4 regions of the Anaerosporomusa subterranea genome follow, and region 1 is predicted to be linked to each of the others. Evidence: riboswitches for the same ligand, from Rfam matches in the RefSeq annotation. Region 1 holds a riboswitch; each other region holds the start of a gene.
The links. A riboswitch is a leader RNA that binds a small molecule or an ion and turns the genes downstream of it on or off. The one in region 1 is predicted to bind cyclic di-GMP.

Region 1 (5,784 bases):
CTAAATTGGGTGCCGGTTGAAGCAATAACTTCAGTTCCTCTAGCTACTTCGTTAGTTCCCTGTTCCATTGTCGTGACGGCCGAGCACGTCTCGTTCTGGATATCTCTAACGATAACTGTAATTTTCTGCGCCGCTTCGTGTGATTGCTCAGCTAATTTCCGCACTTCGTCGGCAACCACGGCAAAGCCGCGTCCCTGCTCACCGGCTCGAGCGGCTTCAATCGCTGCGTTGAGTGCCAGCAAATTTGTCTGTCCGGCAATGCCGCTGATTACGTCGACAATCTCGCCGATTTGCTGTGAGCTTGCCCCGAGGGATTGAACAACTTGTGCTGACTCAGCAACGCATTTGCTGATCGATTGCATTTGGTTTGTAGCCTGACGGACCGCATCGTTGCCGGCATCAGCCGCCCGGGCCGTTTCGCCAGATTTCATCGAAACATTATTGGCATTGGCTGCAACATGATTGATTGCTGAAGCCATTTCGCGCACCACGGATACGGACTGTTCGGCACCGCTTAGTTGGCTGGCAGCACCGCTGGCTATCTGGGAAATCGTCTCAGCCACCTGATTGGACGCTTGTGCTGATTGATCCGCGCTGGCGGTGAGTTCCTCGCTAGCTGCCGATACCTGCTCAACTGATTTAGCCACTTGGCCGACCAGATGCCGCAGGTTGTCTGTCATTTGCGTAAAGGCTTTAAGCATATCAGAAATTTCGTCATTTGCGTTGTAGGCAATGGCGCGAGCTCGCAAATCGCCATCGGCAATAGTTTGCGCTGCTTTAGCCACTTCATTAAGTGGACGGGAGATGCGGCGGGATAAGAAAATCGCTAGCGCACAACCCACCAAAAAGATAACAACATCAAGTATACCAAGTATTCTTTGTATCTTGTCTCCAGCAGTAACATTTTCTTTGGTGCGCAGATGCATACGCTCTGTTAGGAAGGTTACGGTATCAATCATCGTTTTATCAGCTGCTTCAACCTTTGCTTTTGCCGCGGCTACAGCAGCTAAAGCATCGGTTTGTCCTTTAGTCTTTCTGAGGAGAATCCCTTGATCAGAGACTTGATGATAGTCGGCAAGCACGTTCTTAAGAGCAGTTACCTTCTGCTTGCCTTCTGGTGTAATCAGCTTTTGTTCAAGGCTGGCTACCGTCTTGTCCATTCTTTGCCGGGACGAGTTGTAGTCCTGGACATACCTCTCATCAGCTGATAGAATAAAGCCGCGAACCAGTGCTGCTTGGTTGTTTAGTTCAATATTTAGATCCTTTACTTCAATTACCAGTGGCACGCTACGGGCGATAACTCCATCATAGCCAACCTGAACTGCGTCAATTTGGAAATAGGTGTAGATGCTAAGACCGGAAAAGGCTATCACGATCATGATGCAAACTGCTAGAATTTGTGTCCCAATGTTGATACGCATGCTGTCCTCCTGCAAAAGTAGTTTCTTGGAATACGGCTTAATAATTACATTGCTTAACGATTTAGATAACGAAATTCGACAGCAGAAAAGGAAAATCCTGCTTAATTTGTCAATAGTATAACAGAATGCTGAAGTGCTAATGGCTTCTAAGTAATTTAGGATATGCTTAATTCGCCATAGTATAACAGAATGAGGTGTCGCCGTGAGCATTCTCTTCCATACAGTCAAAGAACAAAGCAAAATTCGCATTGAGATTAACCGCTCACTATTCATCGGTCATGTTGCCCGCGTCGAATCAGAAGAAGCGGCGACTTCCTTTATCAACCAGGTAAAGAAAGCGCACCGGGATGCCAACCATAACTGCTCTGCCTATATTATCGGCAAACATTCAGACATACAAAAGGCGGATGATGACGGTGAACCCTCGGGTACAGCAGGTAAACCCATTCTCGAGGTTCTCAAAAAACAAAACCTAACCAATACAGTCATTGTTGTCACTCGTTATTTTGGTGGTATTAAGCTGGGAGCAGGCGGTCTGATCCGCGCTTACGGCAAGGCCGCTTCAGAAGCAGTCTGCGCTGCCGGCATTGTCGAGATGCAACCCCATCTGCGGCTAGCGGTCAACTGCGACTACTCCTTGCTGGCGATACTGGAAAACCATTTGCGGAATCACGGTTATACAGTCACAGACAAGACATTCAGCGAGCAGGCGACTCTCTATGTCTTACGACGACCTGATGACACTAGCTTTGACCAGCAGATCGCCGACTGGACGTCAGGTCTGGCAACCCTTCAGGAGGCGGGAGAGGAGTATGTGGAGGTTGCAGTATGGCTGAACTGAGGCGAATAATGCTATTGCAATTTTAAAAGAAGGAAATAGGGACAAAAAGAAGAATATTCTTAACAAGCCTTAATTTTAAACTCCATATGCAAACTTATCGAAAGGTAAGGACGCAAAGCCGTGGGTCTAAGAACATTTGTTTACGACTGCCAGGTTGCGAAGAACGCAAAATGGGAGTTTTTTATTATCCATTTTTTTAATCGGAGGCGGTTTTGATGGATTTTCCGAATTCGATTTGCAAAAATTTATTGGACAATTTTTATGAAGGTGTATATTTTCTTGACACAAGCAAGAAGGTAATCTACTGGAATAAGAGCGCTGAAAAAATAACTGGTTTTACCAGTGAGATAGCGCTTGCTAACTGCATCGATATGCTTGCGCATATCGATGAAAACGGCGATAATCTTTGTGAAGTCCGTTGTCCGGTAACACAGACGCTTAGTGATGGTATGATACGAGAAGAAGAAGTATTTTTCAGACATAAAGAGGGACATCGCGTTCCTGTATCTGTGCGAATAATCCCTATCAGAGATGAGACCGGGACTATTGTGGGGGCAGTAGAAGTTTTTGTGGATAACTCGCCACATGCCGCATTATACAGCGAATTAGAGCAACTAAAAGACAAAGCGAACATCGATAAACTTACCGCATTATTTACTCGCTCATACGGAGAATTTTTATTGAGTGCAAAAGTTTCTGAATGCCGAAAAGGCGGACAATCAATAGGGGTTTTATTTGCCGATATCGATAATTTTAAGAATGTTAATGATGTCTACGGACACGAAGTTGGCGATTTAGTACTAAAAATGGTGGCAAAAACGTTGGCTAGTAATGTTCGGAATGGCGACCATGTTATTCGGTGGGGCGGTGAAGAGATTATTATCCTGTTTTCTGGCTGCTTCGACAGTGTTAAGCTGGAACGTATCGCTAACAAACTCAGGGTTCTCGTCCAGCAGTCAGAAGTTAGAACTATGGAACAGACGATTACTGTCACGATCTCGATGGGAGCAACCTTAGCTAATGAGAATGATACCAACGAAACCATTGTCAAAAGGGCTGACGATTTGATGTATCAAAGTAAAAGGGCAGGACGAAACCGGGTGACAATTGGTTGATTATCGTAGAGCATTTAAATTGCGAGGGGAGGATTACGATGAACAGCCGCTCTACAAATAGCCGGACTCAGCCTGTTATCAGTCAAACGTTTACCGCCATCGACTTTGAAACTGCTAATCACCAAAGAAACAGTGCCTGCCAGTTGGGAATCGTTGTTGTTGAAAACGGAAATATTGTTGATACCCAATCCTGGTTAATTAAGCCGCCATCGACAACGTTTACCTTCACCGATATTCACGGGATTACATATGAGGTTGTAAAAAATCAGCCATCTTTTCAGGAACTGTGGCCAACTATTCAACCGTATATCGGCAACCAGATTCTGGCGGCCCACAATGCCACCTTTGATATCAGCGTACTGCGGGCAGTACTTAGCCATTACCGGCTGCCAGCGCCGGAGTTTCAGGTAATTGATTCGCTGGCAGTTGCCAGAAGAATCTGGCCTTGCTTGCCAAATCACAAGCTGAACACCGTCGCCAACCACCTGAACTTTCAGTTTCAACATCACGATGCCGCCAATGATGCCAGAGCTTGCGCGGAAATCATCTTGCAGGCGGCAAAGGAAGTCGCCGCATCTTTTTAAGAAATAAGCAGCCTGCATTTTGCTTTTCACATGTTGCAGGCTGTTGTTATTAGATAGCTATTAACTTAACATGCCAATCGTATAATTTTCGTTCTGCTGAACAACGTGCTGATAGATCTTCTTCTTTGCTCGTTGAATGGCATTGTCTACTACTTTTGTATTAATGTTTAATTCTTCGGCAATATCCTGCTGTTTATAACCGCGCATATATAAAAGAACTGACCTTCGCTCATATTCAGATAAATAGTACTTAATATAATGAAAGAGTGTTTCTGTGAATTCTCTGTCTATAAGTATTCTTTGCGGGTCATACGCATCGTTGTTTATAACCAAACGATCGATAAGTTCCACGCTGTTTTCTTGCATGTGAATAGGCTTAGCATACAACGACTCCGCCTCATTAACCAATTTATTTTTTTGGCGATTGGACATAGTAACTGCTGATTTAATCATATTTTGTATATTTCTACTGGCAATAAAATCAAATGTATACCGATCATTTTCATCATAATAGAGAACCGCCTTATAAAGACCCAAAAGCCCCCATTGATATAAATCGTCGCGGTCTCCTCCCGGCAAGTAGTATTTTCTGATACAGGCTGTAATCTTGCCGTTTAGCTTCGCCGCCAATTGATTAAATTTATGATTATCTAGATTGCCTTGATTGTCAAAACAATATCGTAACACGTTTCCACCATCCATAGCATGCTCTTGCTGAGATATCCAGAATAGTCGATTTTCTGCATTATAGCATAGGTCTGTAGTGGGACGTAAATAGGACTTAACTCCTTTATGTGTCTGATTTCACAATAAGAGGCTTAGTGCTTTGCGCCAGCAAACTTGACATCTACTTCAACTGGCGAAAAATCTTGAAATAGTGGGACGCGGCCCCCCTGAAAGATAGCTCCCCATCCGCAAGGTTAAGATAAGTTAGCAAGAACAAAGTAATCCTGCAGGAAATGTGACGATAACGGAGAAAAACAATGCAAACAGAAAACGGCGCAGTCAGTGAAGCAGCGTTGCGCCAGGGGAGGATTTTGGATTGAGAGTTTCTGCAAAAGAAATTAAATGCCGCGCGCAAGAGTTGGGGGCAGATCTATGTGGAATTGCTCCTGTCGAGCGATTTGCCGAGGCACCTTCCGGCTTTCACCCGTCTAATGTTCTCAAAGATTGTAAAAGTGTAATTGTCGTCGCACTTCAGTTTCCTACCAGTACTCTTGCCTCTTCTTCGCCAGCAGCGTATACGTTTGTTCGCAATCGCCTGGTTGATAGGACTGATTCGATCACCTTTCAATTAGCCTTAGAGCTTGAACGTTTGGCAATTCGCGCTCTCCCCATTCCATCATCAGATCCTTATGATTACTGGGACGCAAGTCGTCGCCGTGGTCAAGGCATTCTTTCGCTCAAACACGCTGCTGTACGTGCTGGTCTGGGGCAGATGGGGAAGAATACCCTGCTGGTGAACGAACAATACGGCAATATGTTATGGCTGGGTGCAGTTTTGCTTGATCAGGAACTAGAAGCTGACCCGGTAGTCACACAGCAATTCTGTCCATCTGAATGCAGCATTTGCCTGGAGGCTTGCCCCGCCCAAGCACTTGACGGGATAACCATTGAGCAAAGCAAGTGCCGCGCGATCTCGGCCCAATATACCGAAGGCGGTGGCGGCGTATATGCCTGTAAGTTATGTCGGTCCGTGTGTCCGAATTGCGAAAGAACCTGATACTTACCCTATGCAATCACTCCGAGTAAGAGGAGGATAAAACATGAAAATTAAGTTCTTGGGCAGTGGTGATGCTTTTGGCAGCGGCGGAAGATTACAG
Region 2 (5,784 bases), on a different contig from region 1:
GTCATGAAGTATTGCAACGCCTGTTTTAGTGCCGCCATTGGTTCAAGATTCCGCTCCACGATCAAGCCGATAGCTAGAATAAACAGTATCCCAACGGCCGGGCCAACAGCAATCCGGATTAGGAATCCGACCAGCGGGATGGACCCAAGCGCCCCCGCGATGAACATAGCGATCCACATAGCTACAACGATCAAGAATGTGGGAACGAATTTGTTAAAATAGGCAAAGACTTCGTTAACTCCTGCGTGTTCTCCCCGCATCCGTTTTAAGCAAAGCATCAACAGTCCGCCTACTAGCGGTCCGGCGAGAATACCTGCAGTAACCAGGGAACCAACAGCCACAACCAGTGTCGCCAGAATGAGAGTCGAAAAATTCTGACGATAGAGTTCAAAACTTTCCCGAATACCTTTACTGATGTCCATTGTTCAACATACCCCCTTTTCGCGAAGGGATTGCACCCCTTTCGCCTTTAGAATGAATATATATCATCACCTATATCATATCTCAGTGTATGCTCTTTAGTTACACCCTCAGTAGCAATTTATTGATATTCTGTTTTAGTTTCGTTCAATTAAACGATAACAAACGACTCTGAACAAAAACTGAACAAAGTACATTTCACGATAACTCGTCAGACAGCCACTACACCAAGAGCAAACGATCCGCTTCCTAGTCCAATATTCATCGACAAGAAATATGTTGATGTATCCAGACCGCTTTTGGGGCACCAAGCATCAGGGAGCAAAACGCAGACGAGCCAATCTATCCAGGTTGGCTCGTCTGCATTTTATAGGGACCGTGCAATTGATCCACATGTAGCTAAATCTTTAGTACCATTCCTGGATAGGCAAGGACTATCTTTCCGCCGTATATTGTCCCAGCTTCTTGGATGAGAGACTCTCTATCCCCGTAATTCGGCAGATGTGTCAGCGCTAGGTTTCTCACGCTTGCTCTTGCCGCGATCTGCCCCGCCTCAGTGGCGCATAAATGGCCTTCTACTTGGCCTCTTTGGTCAGAGTAAAGCGAGCACTCACAAAGTAGCCAATCGACTCCCTCTGCGAAATCACTGAAGCGGTCATAGTACTCAGTATCTCCGGAGTATACAATGCAGCCACCCTGAGAATCCTCGACTTTTATACTAAATGAAGGTATATCGTGTTTATTAGCCTGGGTTGTAAAGCGCAACCCTCCTATAGTAAAAGGTACATGTTCCACATACCTCATCCCTATGCAGTATTTCTCATAGTCAAGACTGGGTATAACACCAGCATCTTCGTTTCCCCACATCACTAGCGGTCGCTTTCTCTTTTCCAGCTGCATATCGATCATAGTCGCATACTGCATACATTCAAGATCAGCACAGTGATCCCGATGATAATGACTAAAAACCACCGCATCAAGTTCATTCAAATTTATATAGTTTTGCAGGCTTGCAATTACACCACTGCCGCAATCTAAAAGCACTTTTGTCGTATGATCTTCCACAAGATATCCTGACGTGGCCCCATTCCTTGGCGGATAGGCTCCAAAGCATCCCACGACAACAAGCTTCATTGAACACTCTCCATATGTCATAATTGTCTCAACCGACGGAAACATTCCTGTGAGATTGACAAATTGAATCCTGGGACATCCATAGGATGTGAAAAAAACAGCGCCAAAATACGTGGCACTGTTCTGATGAGTTTGAGGAGGAATAGGCCTATTTTCTGGCTTTTCCAGTAATGTGTTTACTATCTATTTTAAGGACCACTGTCTTATGATGGACACTATCAGCATACTCTTTTCCTTTTTCCATGTAGCTGCTAGAGTATTTTTCTACGAAAGCCATCAACGCTGCTAATTTCTCCTGATCATGCACTTCACTAACTTCTCCAAAAACAATAGCGCTTGCATACTCCATACTGAACTTATCTGGTAAAGTATTGGCTTTTCCCACAACGCAGAATGTTACTTTATTTCTTTTGCGGGTACAATTTAATTTATACCCCTCTTGAGCACAATGGAAGTATATATGACCACCTGTATAAACATAGCTTAACGGTACACCATAGGCATAATCGTCTTCGCCGTTAATCGATAACACACCATAAACGCCATTTAGCAAAATTTCGTCTGTTTCACTTCGCGTAAGTCCTCTATCATGGCGTCTCATTTCTTTGAACATTTACGTCCCCCCTTAAACTATCTATATTTATTTAGTTTCTCATTATAGCGTCATGTTGGCAATATTTATTTAACGTATCGAATACAGACACGCTTAAGGTACGCCCGTCGAATTCGCTGGGATGAAGCAACGCCGCCTGTCAAAATCGACAAGCGGCGTTGCTTCTACTACTCTATTCAGCTTACTTACACAGCGCATTAACGTCAGGAATTTAGCGATATATTTACTTCCAAGGGTATCTCATCAACAAGAACTTCAACAATTATCCTTCGCATATTACCTGATGTACTGGTATAGCTGTCCCCCACAATGAGAGTAGGCGGCGAAATATCAATTTTTGCCCCTTGTGCTTCAAATAATATAGCTGCGTTTGCTGCCAGCATATTACCCATCTCGGAAATCGCCGATTCTGCCATCGCGTCAAAGTCTGGAACCGGCATCCCCATCATCATTTTACTTGCAATCTTTTTGGCTGATTCCTCAGTCATATTATATACGATAGTGCCGCGAAGCTGATGCGTAAGGCCCACAATTACCATGACTCCATTGCTTGCAATCTTATTGCCATCAGCTACACTCATCCGGCCACGCGTGACGTTTTGGAATCCTAGTTGCGGCATAACATTCAAGATTGCATCAAAGAACGGAGCAATACTTTTTACATCCATTAGACAATCTCCTTCTTAAAGCCAACGCTCAGGCGGGCTTTTCCGAAAGGAGTATCAACTTGCCACGCATGAATCTCTAGATTAGGGCTGGCTATTGAGAATTTCTCACCGGTAAAAATCGCTGGTGGTGAAACACGCAGAAAAGCCCCTCGGAATTCTCTGTTCAGCTTTGATGATGCATTTCCGGCTACAATATTGGCTAACTCCGCAATTACATCATTAATCTGATCAGAGTCCTTAGGCTCTTGCTTAAGCAATCTTGTGGCTATACATTTAGCGGTCTCAACAGATAAGTCCAAAACCATTCTGCCACTATACTGTCCAGTTATCCCCACAAGAATTGAAATACCACTAGAATACAGTCTTGTATCATCAACAGTTGATTGAGCAGTTACATCTGTTATGAATCTCTTCATGAAATTAGAAAAAGAGGCAATGAATTCGGCAGGGTAGCAACTTTTGAAATCATGATCCACCACGTCGGCGTCACACACACTTCTTAAAACGCTCATTAACACCTCTGGTTCAAATGGCTTTTGGAGAAACTTTGCAGCTCCCTTACACTTTGCCAATTTTTCCAAATCATCATCTTTCATGCTGGATACTATAACAACTTTGGCATCCGGCTCCTGCTTAATAAGCCGCCGCGTAACTTCCAGACCGTCCATTTCCGGCATAGCAATATCCATTGTAATAACGTCAGGCATATGCGTCCGATAACCTTCGAGAGCGGACCGGAAGCCATCCGCAAAACCGACAATCTCAAACCAGTGCGAATCTAGTGAATCAGCCAGCAGTTGACGACTAAACGGAGAATCATCCACTATTAGTACTCGTATTTTTTCACTTGGTTCCCGCATAAGATCCACCCTTCAGCCCTTAATGTGATTTGAAAATAAAAAAGTGAGATGCCAGTCTCACTTTTCACAAGTTGCAACCTGGCAATCATTGGCTTACGCCCTTAGACCCATGGCTTTGCGTCGCTACCTTTCGGTAGGTTTGCCAGATATATGGTATTTTAAAATTTTATACTGTTATATCTTTTTTCGTCAACCTAATAAAGAAAAATAGGACTTAATGCTCAAGACTTAAGCCCTAGAATGATACATAAATTGTTTTATTCTAGCCTCATGCTAATATCTGCCGCTTTGGCCGAGTGAGTGAGTGCACCGCTTGAAATAATATTGACTCCTCTTGACGCCAATCCAGCTATTTTTTCCCCTGTTATATTGCCAGACACCTCTACCAATGCTTGATGATTAATTACCCGTACAGCCTCTTCTATCATCGGCAAAGACATATTATCCAGCATAATCACATCGACACCTGCTGTCAACGCATCATGCACTTGCTGCATTTCTTCAACTTCAACCTCAATTTTTATAAACGGCGATATATGATCACGCACCTTCTGTACAGCTGTCAAAATGCCGCCGGCGGCCTTAATATGATTATCTTTAATTAAAACCATTGAATCTAAACCGTAACGGTGATTCTTGCCCCCGCCCACCGTAACAGCGTATTTCTCAAGCATACGCAGACCGGGTGTCGTTTTACGAGTATCGACAATGATCGTGCCAGAACCTCCACATGCCTCTACATAACGATTGGTTTCATTGGCGATACCAGTTAAGCGTTGCAGAAAATTTAGAGCCACCCTTTCCCCTGCCAGTAATGATCGAGTTGGTCCTTGTATGTGAGCAAACTTTTGACCACTTTGAACCCGGTCACCGTCGACATAGTAAAGAGTTACCTTCACGTTCTCATCCAGTAATGAAAATACCCGTGTGAAAACCTCCAACCCAGCTAAGACCATATCTCGTTTGGCGATAAGATAGCCCTTAGACTCATGATTCCCGGAAAAGATCGCTTCACTGGTGATATCACCTTGTCCGATATCTTCAATTAAAGCTTGGCGTAATAATTGATCTAAGACCAGCTTGTTCATGCTATAACAGCCTTCCTTCCCCATTGCTGCAAGATGTGTTTTCTAAAAGTTTCATCATTCTTACCGGGAAAATCCGAGCGGTAGTGGGCTCCTCGGCTTTCCGTCCTCAGTAGCGCCGCTTCCACCAGTAACCCCGCTAATTGATAGGTATTGTAGACATGATAGCTATGATCAACCGGACTAACCTGATGATTTGTCTCACCAACACTTAGCCACTTTAGCATAGCTTCCAGCTCTTCTCCCCGGCGTACGACCCCTGCAACACCATCCAACTTGGTTCTCAAAGCATTTAGATCTGTATAGCTACCGGTTGCTGCAGTGACACCAGCAGACAACTCAGAGGGTTCTCGTTTTGCACTATATGTTTCATTAATATATGTGGCAATCCTACGTCCGAATACTATGCCTTCAAGCAGAGAATTGCTTGCCAGTCGGTTAGCACCATGAACCCCTGTCGCTGCAGCTTCGCCGCACGCATACAAAGAGCCTACGCTAGTCCTACCCCAAAGGTCGGTCTTAATTCCACCAATCGTATAGTGAGCCGCCGGTGCAATAGGAATTGTGTCTCGTTCTATAAAGTAGTTATTTTTTGCTAATTCGCTATACACTTGTCGGAACCGATCCGCTAAATACTCTTTACCAAGATGTCTAGCGTCGAGATAAATCGTTTCTCCACCTTGTCGTGTGGATTCACGCAAGATAGCTCTTGATACTTCGTCGCGCGGCGCGAGTTCTCCGCTGGGATGGTAGTTAAACATAAATCGATCGCCCGCCGAATTTAGTAAAACCGCTCCCTCGCCCCGCAGCGCCTCTGTTAATAAAAAAACCTTCCCTGACAACGTGGTAAAAGCTGTCGGGTGAAATTGAACAAACTCCATATCAGCAATCATGGCGCCGGCACGGTAAGCTGCAGCAATACCATCACCACTAGCCGAAACCTCATTAGTTGAACGCTTGAACAGCCCACTGTAGCCGCCTGTGGCCACTACAACCGCTGCGGC
Region 3 (5,784 bases), 880 kb from region 1:
CCTATATGCCTGTGACCGAAAATGCTCTGCTACCGACCCTAGATACCAAACCGCCACTTTTGCGAGAACACAGGCTTTATCAGGCTGACTGGTTGCTGCGATTTTATGGCTTCGCGGCAAACGAGCTCTTAGACAAGAATAACCAAACTTTTAATCCCTATATCGACCCTAAATGCAACTGGGCGCTCAATCATCGGGAATTCTTTCCGGTGAACATAAATCGAGCCCCCTATGGTGACTTACTGCGGGTGCCGGGCATCGGTGTAAATAGCGCAATGCGAATTGTTACAGCCCGCCGCACAGCTACCCTCAGTCTCAATGATTTGAAAAAGCTGGGGGTTGTCCTTAAGCGAGCGCAGTATTTTATCACCTGCGGCGGCAAAGCCGCGGCCGACTTGAAAATCTCGCAGGATGCGGTGCTGCGGTCGTTACTATCTGAAAAGACGTTGGCTATGGTTCACCAAAGCTTCCCCCTACAGTCAACGTCAGAACAGCTCTCTCTATTCGAGCAACCATTGATGATCCAGTCGTCTATATCATCACAGGAGGACACACGAAAATGCTTAGCAATTCCAATCTGATGTATCGTTATGATGGAAGCTTTGACGGACTGCTGTGCTGCGTGTTTGAAAGTTATGATAAAAAAGAGATTCCAACCGATATTCTTCTGCCAGACACACCCCAGACCCTACTTTTCCCTGCAAAAGAGATTACGACTGATTTTCAAAAATCAAACCGGGTGCTTGCTTCTATTCCAAAGAAAATGGGCATTGCTGCATTAGACTTCGTACGGCATGCCTTTTTAACCTGTCTTACTCAAAAGGAACTTCACATCTTGTTATTCCTGCGCATGGGCTACCGCTGCGGTCCGTCGGTGATGAGCATGCTGACTGACGATGTGGTCAATACGCTCAATAAAGCTGTCAAGCACTTGCACAATGAAAGTCACCTGCTGAAAGGCTTTCTGCGTTTTTCTGTCTGCAACAACGTCCTCGTGGCTGAAATGGAGCCGAAGAATTACGTACTCCCCCTGCTCACGCAGCATTTCTGCGAACGCTATCCGGAAGAACGTTTTTTAATCTATGATAGAACTCATGCCATGGCACTAGCATACCAACCCTATCAGTCTGCCGTTATCCCCATTGATGCTCTCGAGCTGCCCGAACCAGATGAGCAGGAACAATCTTTTCGCGACCTGTGGCGACTTTTCTATGATACGATCGAGATTCAGGGACGTCACAATCCTACCTGTCGCATGAGTCATATGCCAAAGCGTTACTGGAAATACATGACCGAGTTCGGTTCTGCACAAACAAAGTCTCTGCTAAGATTAGAAGGCTCTGGCGATTCTTTTGCAGGACGATAAGAAACATAAAATGCCCATGACCTACTGTTAGCAAAGTTGGTCATGGGCATTTTACTTTATCAAATATTCTTTCTTGCTAAATCATCGACTAAACACGAAACTTACTAACAGCTTCTTGGAGTTCCTGGGCCAAATGGGCAAGACTCTGACTAGATGAAGCAATTTCTTCCATCGAAGCTGATTGCTCTTCTGTAGCCGCTGATACTGTTTGGGCTTCCCCTGCCGCATTTTTACTTAGTTCATCGATTTCTTTCACTGATGATACAATTTGCTGACTTCCACTTGCCATCTGCTGAATGGCAGCGGAAATCTCTTTCACTTGACCTGAGACTTCTGTCACCAGAACCGCTATTTCGCTAAAGGCATGACCAGCGGTCGTCACAACCTCTGTCCCAACTTTAACCTCACGTGTACCGGCGCTCATAGCAACAACGGCTTGGTCTGTGTCTCCTTGAATTTCGCCGATCAGCGTAGCGATCTGTTTCGCCGCATCTTGTGATTGTTCGGCAAGCTTACGGACTTCTTCGGCGACTACAGCAAAGCCTCGTCCTTGTTCTCCAGCTCTTGCAGCCTCAATGGCGGCGTTAAGCGCTAGCAGATTTGTCTGTCCGGCAATTCCTGATATAGTATCAACAATCTGTCCAATTTCCTTGGATCGCTCACCGAGCTTGGCAACTACTTGCGCAGAATTATTGACTGTCTGTTCAATTTGGGTCATTTGGCTAACAGCTTTCTCAACAGAATTGCCGCCTGCTTTAGCCGTTTCAGCAGCTTGAGTCGACTTTCCTGCCGCAAGGTTAGTATTGGCAGCCACTTGTTGGATGCCAGCCGACAATTGCTCTACTACTGCCGTCGTTTCATCAATCGCATGAACTTGTTTGTCAGCTCCAGTTGCCACTTCGCTGATCGATACCGCTACTTGATTTGCTGCCATGGCTGATTGTTCGGCGCTGGCAGTCAGCTCTTCTGAAGAAGCTGCAAGCTGTTCGGATTGATTATTCACCTTGGCGACCAGCTCTCGCAAATTCGTCCTCATGTCCCGGAAGCCTTTCGCTAGTTGGCCGATTTCATCTTCTGAAGTAACTTCTGCCACGCGCTCCCGTAAATCGCCCTGAGCTAAGAGTAGACATTCGTCCCTGATCACCGTAATAGGTTTAGCGAACCGTTTAGCGATGATGACAATAGCGACTACGGTGATAAGTAAAGCTACAATACAAAGTATCAGCATCGTTCGGGCCAGAGTATCAGTTTCCTGGGTGGCTTCTGCTTTGGGGGCTGCAACCGTCATCACCCAGCGTTGACCGCCTGGTAAGTCGACCGGCGTGACTACCGCGATCCTCGTAATGCCGTCAACAAAGGCGTATTCTCCCAGCATCTGTTTCCCCGATTCGGCTGCCGCCTTAAACAGATTGATCAGACGGTCGTCAAGTTCGCTCTGCTGCAGCTTAAGTTCAGCATTGATCTTCTTCTCGCGAAGGTTTAACTTTCCGACAAGCTCAGAGCTGTCGGGATGGGCAATAATCGTGCCGCCATCATCGGCGAGTTGACCGTACCCTGTATCCAAAAACTTCAGTTCCGCAATCGCAGCGCTCAGTCTTTCCATAGAAAATGTTCCGATCAGGACCCCGGACAACTGTCCATTGTTCATAACCGGCACAGCCAAAACAACAGCAAGTTTACCGGTTGCTTTGGAAACTAATGGATCCGAGACAACTAATTTCTTTGTGGCAATAACCTTTTTAAAATAATCGCGCTCGCTGTATGTAGCGGTCGCTCCCGTGTTGACAACGCCTGAACCATCAGGCGAAGCGAAAATAATGACATCAAAAGTGCCAAGCCTTTTTTGAGCCTCCGCCATGACAGTAACAATTTGGCCCTTATCACTACCTGTACGGATAATTTGGATATTAGCTAGATCCTCCAGTTGCGATATCAGAAGTTCCATATCACTATACACCCGCTGACCGTAATCTGCTCCCACCGCCTTGGCTGTGGCATCAATACTTCTTGTTAATGATTGATGTGAGAGATAATAGCTAACCCCGGACAGCACGCCTAATACCACGATAATAAGGGGCAACAAGATAAATAGTAATCGGGTTTGTATGTTTTTGATTTTCATTTTTATAACACTCCTTACATTGGTCAAACTTTACTACCCAGGACTACTTTGCGATATCCATTATTTCAACTGTTTTATTTTCTCGCAGATCTAAGTAAGTGCCATCTACCAATTTTATGGTTGGTTTACTAGTAAAAAGATCGTTCAGATACACGACCTCGCCCTTTTGCCCGTTACTCAACAATACCATACTACTTGACAAGTAATTTTTGATGTGACGCAAAAAAGTTAAACACAATAACGGATCCAGTTGTGTATACATCTGTTGAACGATTGTTTCTGCGGCACAAAAAGGGCTTAGCCGCTTGCGATATATTCTATCACTAGTCATCGCATCATAAATGTCTGCAATCGCAATGATTTTAGCATAGTAGCCTATTTGATTTTCAGTTAACCCGAATGGATAACCGCTGCCGTCAATGCGTTCATGGTGTTGCAAAACCCCGATTTTAATTTCGGCAGCAATTTGGTCAGATTGCAATAACAGTTCATACCCCTTAGAAGGATGGGTCTTAATCGTTAACATCTCTCGGTCGGTAAGCCTGCCTGGCTTATTCAAAATTTCTGTAGGAATTGATACTTTGCCTATATCATGTAAAAGGCCAGCCGTAACTAAATCTTTCAAATTCCCCTTAGTCATACCTACCAATTTTCCTAAGATCCCAGAGATGATGGAGACATTAATCGAGTGTCGATACGTATAATCGCAGTGAACTTGGATTCTCTGGAGGTAACCAATGGAGCAGCGTGCATTAATTAAAGGTCCGATGTGCGAATCAACCAATTTAGTAATTAGTGTTAGAGGAAGCTGTTTTGAAAAGCGAGCCGTTTCAAAGGCATGCTTAAATGCCTGCAAAGTTTCCTGGTAGAACAAGTAATAATCAGTTTGATTACTGATCTGCGCTTTATCTCCGGAATCCGCCTCTGTGCTCAACCAGTTGTCACAAACGACATCAACAAAAGGAATCCGCCTCTTTAGTAGATAATAAATTTTTTGGTTAGTGAGCTGAATTCCGTGCGTAAGGAGAACTTGTCCATCTTTTGTGACAATATCATTCGCCAGAACCATACCTGGCCTAGCGGTAAAGATAGACAATTTCCTAGCTCGCCCCATCTAATTTCACTTCCATTCTAACTAATAATTCGCACCTTTTTCTTCTGGTTTAAGAATTACACAATTCTCTTATTGCCTAATCCACACTTCAGCTTACAGCTTGGACTCCGGGTGGAAGCCGAGGATCTTCTAATTGAGACGATTCATCTTTTGACTGTCGGAAAGAAATTACTTGGTTTCTTCCTGAGTTTTTACTCCCCTTTACGGTAGCGAAAGTCTTAGAGTGGCTTGCTATCTGGAAATTAAAATGCACCTAGTCCGTAAACTAGATGCAAATTTGCTTTTACCTAGAATGGTTATTCCAGGCCACAAACAGCATAGTTGTTTCTGATTCTGATAAAGAGCTCTCCCTTTACCTTCCGCTAAAACGACTGGGTATCCTCCACTGCACAAAATGTAATAAAATTAGCACCAGTCGACAGACTGGTGCTAATTAATCAGCAACCTGGCAGTCGTAGACACTTGTCCGTAGACCCATGGCTTTGCGTCCTTACCTTTCGGTAAGTTTGCCCAAGTATGTAGTAATATATGGTACTTAACAAGTTCATATTTTATCACGAAAATTCAGATTGTCAAGCACTCCACTATTATTTCCCGTTACTTTTTAAGAGAAACAACCATTTCTCCCGAATACAGCGGCGAAATGGTTCTTTTATTTTCAAACCGGCACGTTTGATTAGCACTTACCTACTTCACCGATACACTAAACAAAGCACAATAATCGTCAATCAGTTCAGCTGCCCGAACAGGGTTGAAAATACCGCACCGGCACGGTTTAGCTAATTCTATCCCCGCTTTCTCGGGTGTCAACTCCCCTTTTTTCACTTTTCTGATCAAACGTCTGACCAGTCCCTGGGCCACCATTCCATGGCCACACATGGTTGTCACCTGAGAGATATCTTCTTCCGGCATTTTTTCTGTTTTCCCCAGGACACCAAGTGAATGTTCGACTGCATGGGGTTTGACCCCTGCCTGTGCACAGCACTCGAATAATTTATCAAAAAGGCCGGATACCGTAAGAGACATACCCAGCTCAGCCTCTTTAACTTCCCTCAGTAGGGCGGTAAGATCATTGGCATCAGCTAAAACGACATGGGTACTGCTGATAGTAAGATTTTCATGCAGATCATCGTAATCGGTAACAAACTGGTTTCCCAGTTTAACATCCCCGAGATTAACCGG
Region 4 (5,784 bases), on a different contig from region 1:
CCCCCCGATCAGTTCGGCGATCTGCTTGGCCGCTTCCTGAGACTGCTCGGCAAGTTTGCGTACTTCATCGGCAACGACAGCGAAACCGCGTCCCTGTTCACCGGCCCGCGCGGCCTCGATAGCGGCGTTAAGAGCGAGCAAATTAGTTTGTCCGGCGATACCGGAGATAGCATCTACAATCTGACCAATTTCCTTGGAGCGTTCGCCCAATTCAGCGACTACTTTGGCGGACGTATTAACAGTCTGTTCGATTTGTGTCATTTGACTAATCGCTTTATTCACCGACTTGCTGCCGTCGTTAGCCTTAGCAGCAGCCTGCGCCGATTGTGCGGCTACACCGTTGGTAGTGGCCGCAACCTCTTGGATACTGGCTGATATCTGTTCAACCACGGCAGAGGTGTCGTTAGCCGCGGCTAGCTGTTCTGCTGCACCAGTCGCCACATCGGTAATCGATGCCGCAACCTGGTTAGCGGCCTGGGCAGATTGGTCGGCACTGGCTGTCAGCTGTTCACTCGAAGCAGCCAGTTGCTCGGATTGGGAATGTACTTTTGCAACAAGCTCACGCAAATTTATCCGCATCTGCCGGAAACCTTGCGCCAGTTGGCCGACTTCATCTTCTGAAGAAACCTTTGCCTCACGCTCCCGCAGGTCGCCTTGGGCCAAAAGCAGGCATTCATCCCGTATCAGCGCAATCGGTTTGGTGAACTGTTTGGCTATGAATACGATAGATACTGCAACAATGAGTAAACAGATTAGCGAAATGATCAGCACTGTTCGCGCCAGGGCATCCGTGTCCTGAGTGGCTTCCGTTTCAGGTGCTGATACCCCCATTACCCAGCGTTGACCGCCTGGGAGATCGATTGGCGTGTATACCCCGTATCTAGCCACACCGTCCACAAAGCTGTATACTCCATGTGTTTGTTGCCCAGACTGGGCTGCTTTGGTAAACAGAGCAATCAGACGGTCGTCGAGTTCGTTCTGTTGCAGCTTAATTTCAGCATTGATCTTCTTTTCGGCAAGATTCAGCTTTCCAATGATTCCAGGATTCTTCGGGTGGGCAATAATCGTCCCTGAATCATCGGAGATTTGACCGTAGCCGGTATCCAAGAATTTTAGATCTTTAATTAGATCGGTCATTTTTTCAAGGGAATACGTCCCCCCTGTTATCGCGATGAGTTGTCCGTTGTTCATGACCGGCACAGCCAGAAAGAAGGACATCTTGCCGGTCGCCCTTGAAGTCAGCGGCTCAGAGACATATGCTTTTTTCGTATCAAGCACTTTTTTGAAATACTCGCGGTCGCGGTATTGGCCTGTAGTGCCGTCGCCGCGAATCGCCGAGCCATCCGGCGAAATATATAAAACGGTTTCAAAACCAATCCTTTTCTGTATTTCAGCCATGGCTGCGCTAATCTGGGCCTTATCGGTTCCGGTCCGGAAAGTTTGCGTTTTGGCCATATCCTCCAATTGGATCATCAATTCTTGAATACTGCCTTTTATACGGTACCCATAGTCGGTTCCAATTGCCTCAGCTGTTTCACCAATGCTTTGATCTAAAGATTGCTTAGAAATATAATAGCTAACCCCTGATAGCACACTTAATACCACAAAAATAAGTGGCAACAACCATAGTAGCAATCGAGTTTGAACGCTTTTTATGTTCATGCTATAAACTCCTTTATAATAACCTTTGACAGCCGGATTTCGACATTCGGTGGTCGCTTGCGCTACGCTGCCCCGATCGCCCTAATCTCATCCGCCCTTAGCAAATTGCCTAAATCAAGCAAAATTAATAACCGATTAGCATCTTTACCGATTCCTCTCACACACTCATTTACGGCAGTCATCGCAGGTACAGCTTCAATCTGTTCGCCAGATAGCCGCAGTACTTCCGTAACCTCAGTCACGATAATGCCAATATCTTGGCCTGCAACCTCAATGATAATTGCCCGCTTGTCTTTTCCAGTGTCTGCACTTAGGCCAAATCGTTTTGCCAACTCAATTACAGGTATGACCTTACCGCGAAGGCTGATGATCCCTTCCATAAACTCTGGCGTATTAGGAAGCTTTGTCGCATTTCGATATTGAATAATCTCTCTAACTTGAGATATCTCAATACCATATTCCTCATTTCCTAGACGAAATACAACCAGTTGTTCCTCACTCATCGCATCCACTCTTTCACCAATTATTTACATTATTACAACCTAAATGCCGATATTTCACCTCTTTTCACTTCACAAAATAAAATAGGACCATGCCAATGCCTGGTCCTATCATCCGCAATGGCAGCCTGGCAATCATAGGGAACCCCTTAGACCCATAGCTTTGCGTCCTTACCTTTCGATAAGTTTGCCAAATATATTCTTTTTTTCAGTATTTTACAATACTATAATTATTACACATTGTCATATTTTAGTCAAGAAAACCGAGACTTGGCATTTAGTGCAAAGGGCAAGCTTCTGCAAGTTGTCAAGTGTTTGCAGGAGTTTGCTTGCTAGCGAGCACGAAAGATAAAAAGGAGTTGATTCAGGTGGAGTTTTGACTCCATCTAAATCTTAGTCACACTTGTGAGTGAGGCTCGGAATCTACGTTTTTGCGAAACCGAAGGTTCCCTTTAGGGGCTTGAACTACAGACTGTAAGGCCCGACCTTAAGAAGGTGGAGTCTACAGGCTGTGCGAAGGATAGAACTTGCCTAACCTTGCTGTTAGTCTATTAAGCAGGGAGGTAACGATTGTTTGTCGAATTAAATACTATATAACCTGACGTTTGTGAGTTTGGAGGCTGAGAGTTTTGAAGGAATGGCTAGTAAAATATAAGAAAAATATTATCATCGCATTAATCCCGCTAATTGTCCTAGGCGGCTTGTGGCAAGTCGTTTCAGGCAAGGTGGCTAAGGCGCTTCAAGACAGCCTGGTTGCCAGCGTGGGACAGAAGCTCAACGGACGACTACAGGTAGGGTCGATTGACCTATCGTTACTGAGCTGGGTAAGGATTCGCAATGTAGCGGTCTATGACAAGCAGGACAATCTTGTCGCAAAAAGCCCAAATATCGAAATCAAATACAAATTTTCAGATTTGACGAAGGGCAATCTGGGTATGTCGAGCATTGAAGTGGTCGCTATCCAGGGCGCAGAAATTTGGCTCAAGACGGAAAAAGAGCGTTGGAATTGGGAAGGCCTGGTGAAGGACGATAAGACCGCGACAGATTTTCGTGGCAAAGTTGAAGTCGGCGAAGGAACCGTTCATATTGGCAATAATCAGATTACACAAACCATCGAAGGCGTCAACGGTACACTCGATTTCATTACATATCCCGCTGGCTTGGGTATTGATCTCAAAGGGCGAGTCAGCCAAGCCACACTAGGCATAGTTGGCAACTGGGGAGAAAGCAATGCTAGTGAACTTACGCTCCGGACGGATGGGTTTGATGTGGCCAAACTGAGCGGGTTACTTCCTGCTACACAAGAGATCCGTTTAGAGAAGGGACTATTAAAGAAGCTACAAGTGGTAGCAAAACGTGATGATAAGAGTATAGTACACTACCAAGCCGAGGGGGAATTCTCCGCCTTAACGGTTGCAGGCAAGGTCAATATTCGTGACGGGCAGGGAAAATTCAGCGCTGATGAAAATGGATTACACTTTCGGGATTTGGCTCTAATGATCTCTGGTCAACGAACAGAGGGCAAAGGCAGTATTCTACTTAAAGACAACAAACAATCGCTCGACTTTGCGTTAACGCTACCTGATGTTGATCCTGCAGCATTTTTCACCGGTTTAGCCGTACAGCGGCCTCTTTTTGTCACCGTGAACATCACGGGCCCATTAATCAAGCCGTTAATATCCGGAAGTTTCAAAATTCCCCAAGTCACGATTAGCGATATGTCTGTAAGCGAGATTAGCGGGAATATGCGTTATGACGAAGGGCGTCTTAGCTTACAACAAGTACATGGGGCCGCCTACCAAGGGCAGTTGTCAGTGGCAGGCGAAGTCTTGACAGCAAACGAGAGTTACGAACTGGCTGCATCTGGCAGTGGCATGAATAGTTCGGCCCTTACTGACAAAGATGTGCAAGGTCCTCTAGACTTTACCGGCCATGTTAGCGGTAAAGGCGAAACAGCGGTTACGCAAGGGGATTTCGTGATTCGCAACGGCAAGGCCTACGGTGTCTCCTTTCAGACACTAACCGGCAGTTTCATCAAACGCGGTGGAACCACTGAGATTTCCAACATTACTATTCATACGGCTCTGGGAACGTTTTATCCTGAGCAGTTGAGTCGCGATGCCTTAGAGAAGCTGAGTCAACACAATATCCCGACTTCCAAAGAAGACGTAAAAAAAGCAGTGACTGATGCTCTGGTAAAAAAGATATTTCGCTGAGTCGGTCAGAAGGCCAGTCTTGCAAGTTATGCAAGACTGGCCTTCTTTTACGATCAACTATCATCATTCACACCATCGGTTAAAGCCCTTGACTTCAATGCTAAACTTTTCAAGAATCCTGCCAATAATCTGCCTGTTCATATCTTCTATACTGGCCGCTTTATTATAGTAGCTGACCATAGGCGGCATAATCAGCGCGCCTACTTCCGCTAGAGTCAGCATGTTTCTTAAATGAATTGCACTGAGCGGGCATTCTCTGGTTACCACTACCAGTCGTCGGCGTTCTTTAATGGTAACATCTGCAGCTCGTAGCAGCAGATTATCTGAGTAACCACAGGCAATGCCTGCAACTGTCTTCATACTACAAGGAATAATGATCATGCCTTCGGTTTTAAACGTACCACTTGCTAAGCTGGCACCAATATTATTGATGTCATAGACCTTATCTGCTAGATCCATTACTTCAACCACCGTGTATTTGGTCTCTTGCAGTATCGTTTCTTCAGCACCTCGCGAAATCACAAGATGAGTTTCATAGTCTGGGTTTTCTCGCAGTATCTTTAATAATTCGATACCTAATATCGCACCGCTAGCGCCGCTTATCCCGACGACTACTCGCTTCTTATTGTTTATTGCCACTTTATCACCCACCTGTGAAAATCCATTATTCATTACGTTGCACAAACCACCTTTTCTAGTCATGTAAAAATAGCCATGACCTACTGCTAAGCAACATTGGTCATGGCTATTTTCGTTCCATCAAGTGCAATCCCCTGCTAAAAGCTGACAACGAAACAATATATTCTAAATGTCTTCCCTCTATTAGAGGAAAGCTATAAGTTCAAGAAAGGGTCGTTGTGGTATAATGAATGTTGCGCTAATCTGTACTATGTCATATCAAGGGAGGACAACCAGATGAGAGAAATAACGATCCGCAGAGTTCGGCCGGAAGATGTAGAACGCATAGCTGAAATAGAGGCACTTTGTTTCCCTGCGGCAGAAGCTGCCCAACAAGAAGTGTTTAAGGAGAGGATTGCCGCTTTCCCCGACTGCTTCTTTGTCGCTGAAATAGATGGAACCCTGGCTGGATTTATCAACGGCTGTATCACTAACAGCGCCGTTATCTATGATGAACTATTCCATAATACGCGTCACCATATACCGGATGGTAAGAACTTAACCGTCTTTGGGCTTGATGTCATTCCGCAATACCGTAATCAGGGCATTGCGGCTCAGTTAATGAAACATTTTATTCAGACAGCCAAAGATACTGGCCGGCAAAGTGTCCTCTTAACATGCAAGGAACATTTAGTGCATTACTACGAGTCTTTTGGCTATGTGAATAATGGAGTCTCAGAATCAACGCACGGTGGATCTCAGTGGTTTGATATGACCCTGCTGCTCCA

Region 2: linked by a shared signal. The riboswitch ahead of AXX12_RS14255 (response regulator) and the one ahead of AXX12_RS08195 (GGDEF domain-containing protein) in region 1 are both predicted to bind cyclic di-GMP.
Region 3: linked by a shared signal. The riboswitch ahead of AXX12_RS12230 (HD-GYP domain-containing protein) and the one ahead of AXX12_RS08195 (GGDEF domain-containing protein) in region 1 are both predicted to bind cyclic di-GMP.
Region 4: linked by a shared signal. The riboswitch ahead of AXX12_RS00145 (chemotaxis protein CheW) and the one ahead of AXX12_RS08195 (GGDEF domain-containing protein) in region 1 are both predicted to bind cyclic di-GMP.

The regions. Positions count from the first base shown of each region.
Region 1 covers NZ_LSGP01000017.1:138,137-143,920, forward strand. The annotation lists gene AXX12_RS08185 (methyl-accepting chemotaxis protein) at 1-1,421, opposite strand, end outside; gene AXX12_RS08190 (YigZ family protein) at 1,624-2,262, shown strand; cyclic di-GMP riboswitch class I at 2,340-2,424, shown strand; gene AXX12_RS08195 (GGDEF domain-containing protein) at 2,478-3,377, shown strand; gene AXX12_RS08200 (3'-5' exonuclease) at 3,416-3,961, shown strand; gene AXX12_RS08205 (sigma-70 family RNA polymerase sigma factor) at 4,022-4,663, opposite strand; gene AXX12_RS08210 (epoxyqueuosine reductase) at 5,004-5,684, shown strand; gene AXX12_RS08215 (MBL fold metallo-hydrolase) at 5,728-5,784, shown strand, end outside.
Region 2 covers NZ_LSGP01000023.1:54,645-60,428, forward strand. The annotation lists gene AXX12_RS14235 (hypothetical protein) at 1-422, opposite strand, end outside; gene AXX12_RS14240 (MBL fold metallo-hydrolase) at 820-1,554, opposite strand; gene AXX12_RS14245 (pyridoxamine 5'-phosphate oxidase family protein) at 1,703-2,167, opposite strand; gene AXX12_RS14250 (chemotaxis protein CheX) at 2,371-2,835, opposite strand; gene AXX12_RS14255 (response regulator) at 2,835-3,695, opposite strand; cyclic di-GMP riboswitch class I at 3,765-3,849, opposite strand; gene nadC (carboxylating nicotinate-nucleotide diphosphorylase) at 3,953-4,783, opposite strand; gene nadB (L-aspartate oxidase) at 4,780-5,784, opposite strand, start outside.
Region 3 covers NZ_LSGP01000017.1:1,018,980-1,024,763, reverse strand. The annotation lists gene AXX12_RS12245 (putative DNA modification/repair radical SAM protein) at 1-581, shown strand, start outside; gene AXX12_RS12240 (TIGR03915 family putative DNA repair protein) at 560-1,366, shown strand; gene AXX12_RS12235 (methyl-accepting chemotaxis protein) at 1,455-3,488, opposite strand; gene AXX12_RS12230 (HD-GYP domain-containing protein) at 3,532-4,584, opposite strand; cyclic di-GMP riboswitch class I at 5,039-5,123, opposite strand; gene AXX12_RS12225 (hypothetical protein) at 5,290-5,784, opposite strand, start outside.
Region 4 covers NZ_LSGP01000001.1:31,081-36,864, reverse strand. The annotation lists gene AXX12_RS00150 (methyl-accepting chemotaxis protein) at 1-1,662, opposite strand, end outside; gene AXX12_RS00145 (chemotaxis protein CheW) at 1,725-2,165, opposite strand; cyclic di-GMP riboswitch class I at 2,282-2,364, opposite strand; gene AXX12_RS00140 (AsmA family protein) at 2,792-4,378, shown strand; gene AXX12_RS00135 (UbiX family flavin prenyltransferase) at 4,442-5,050, opposite strand; gene AXX12_RS00130 (GNAT family N-acetyltransferase) at 5,294-5,784, shown strand, end outside.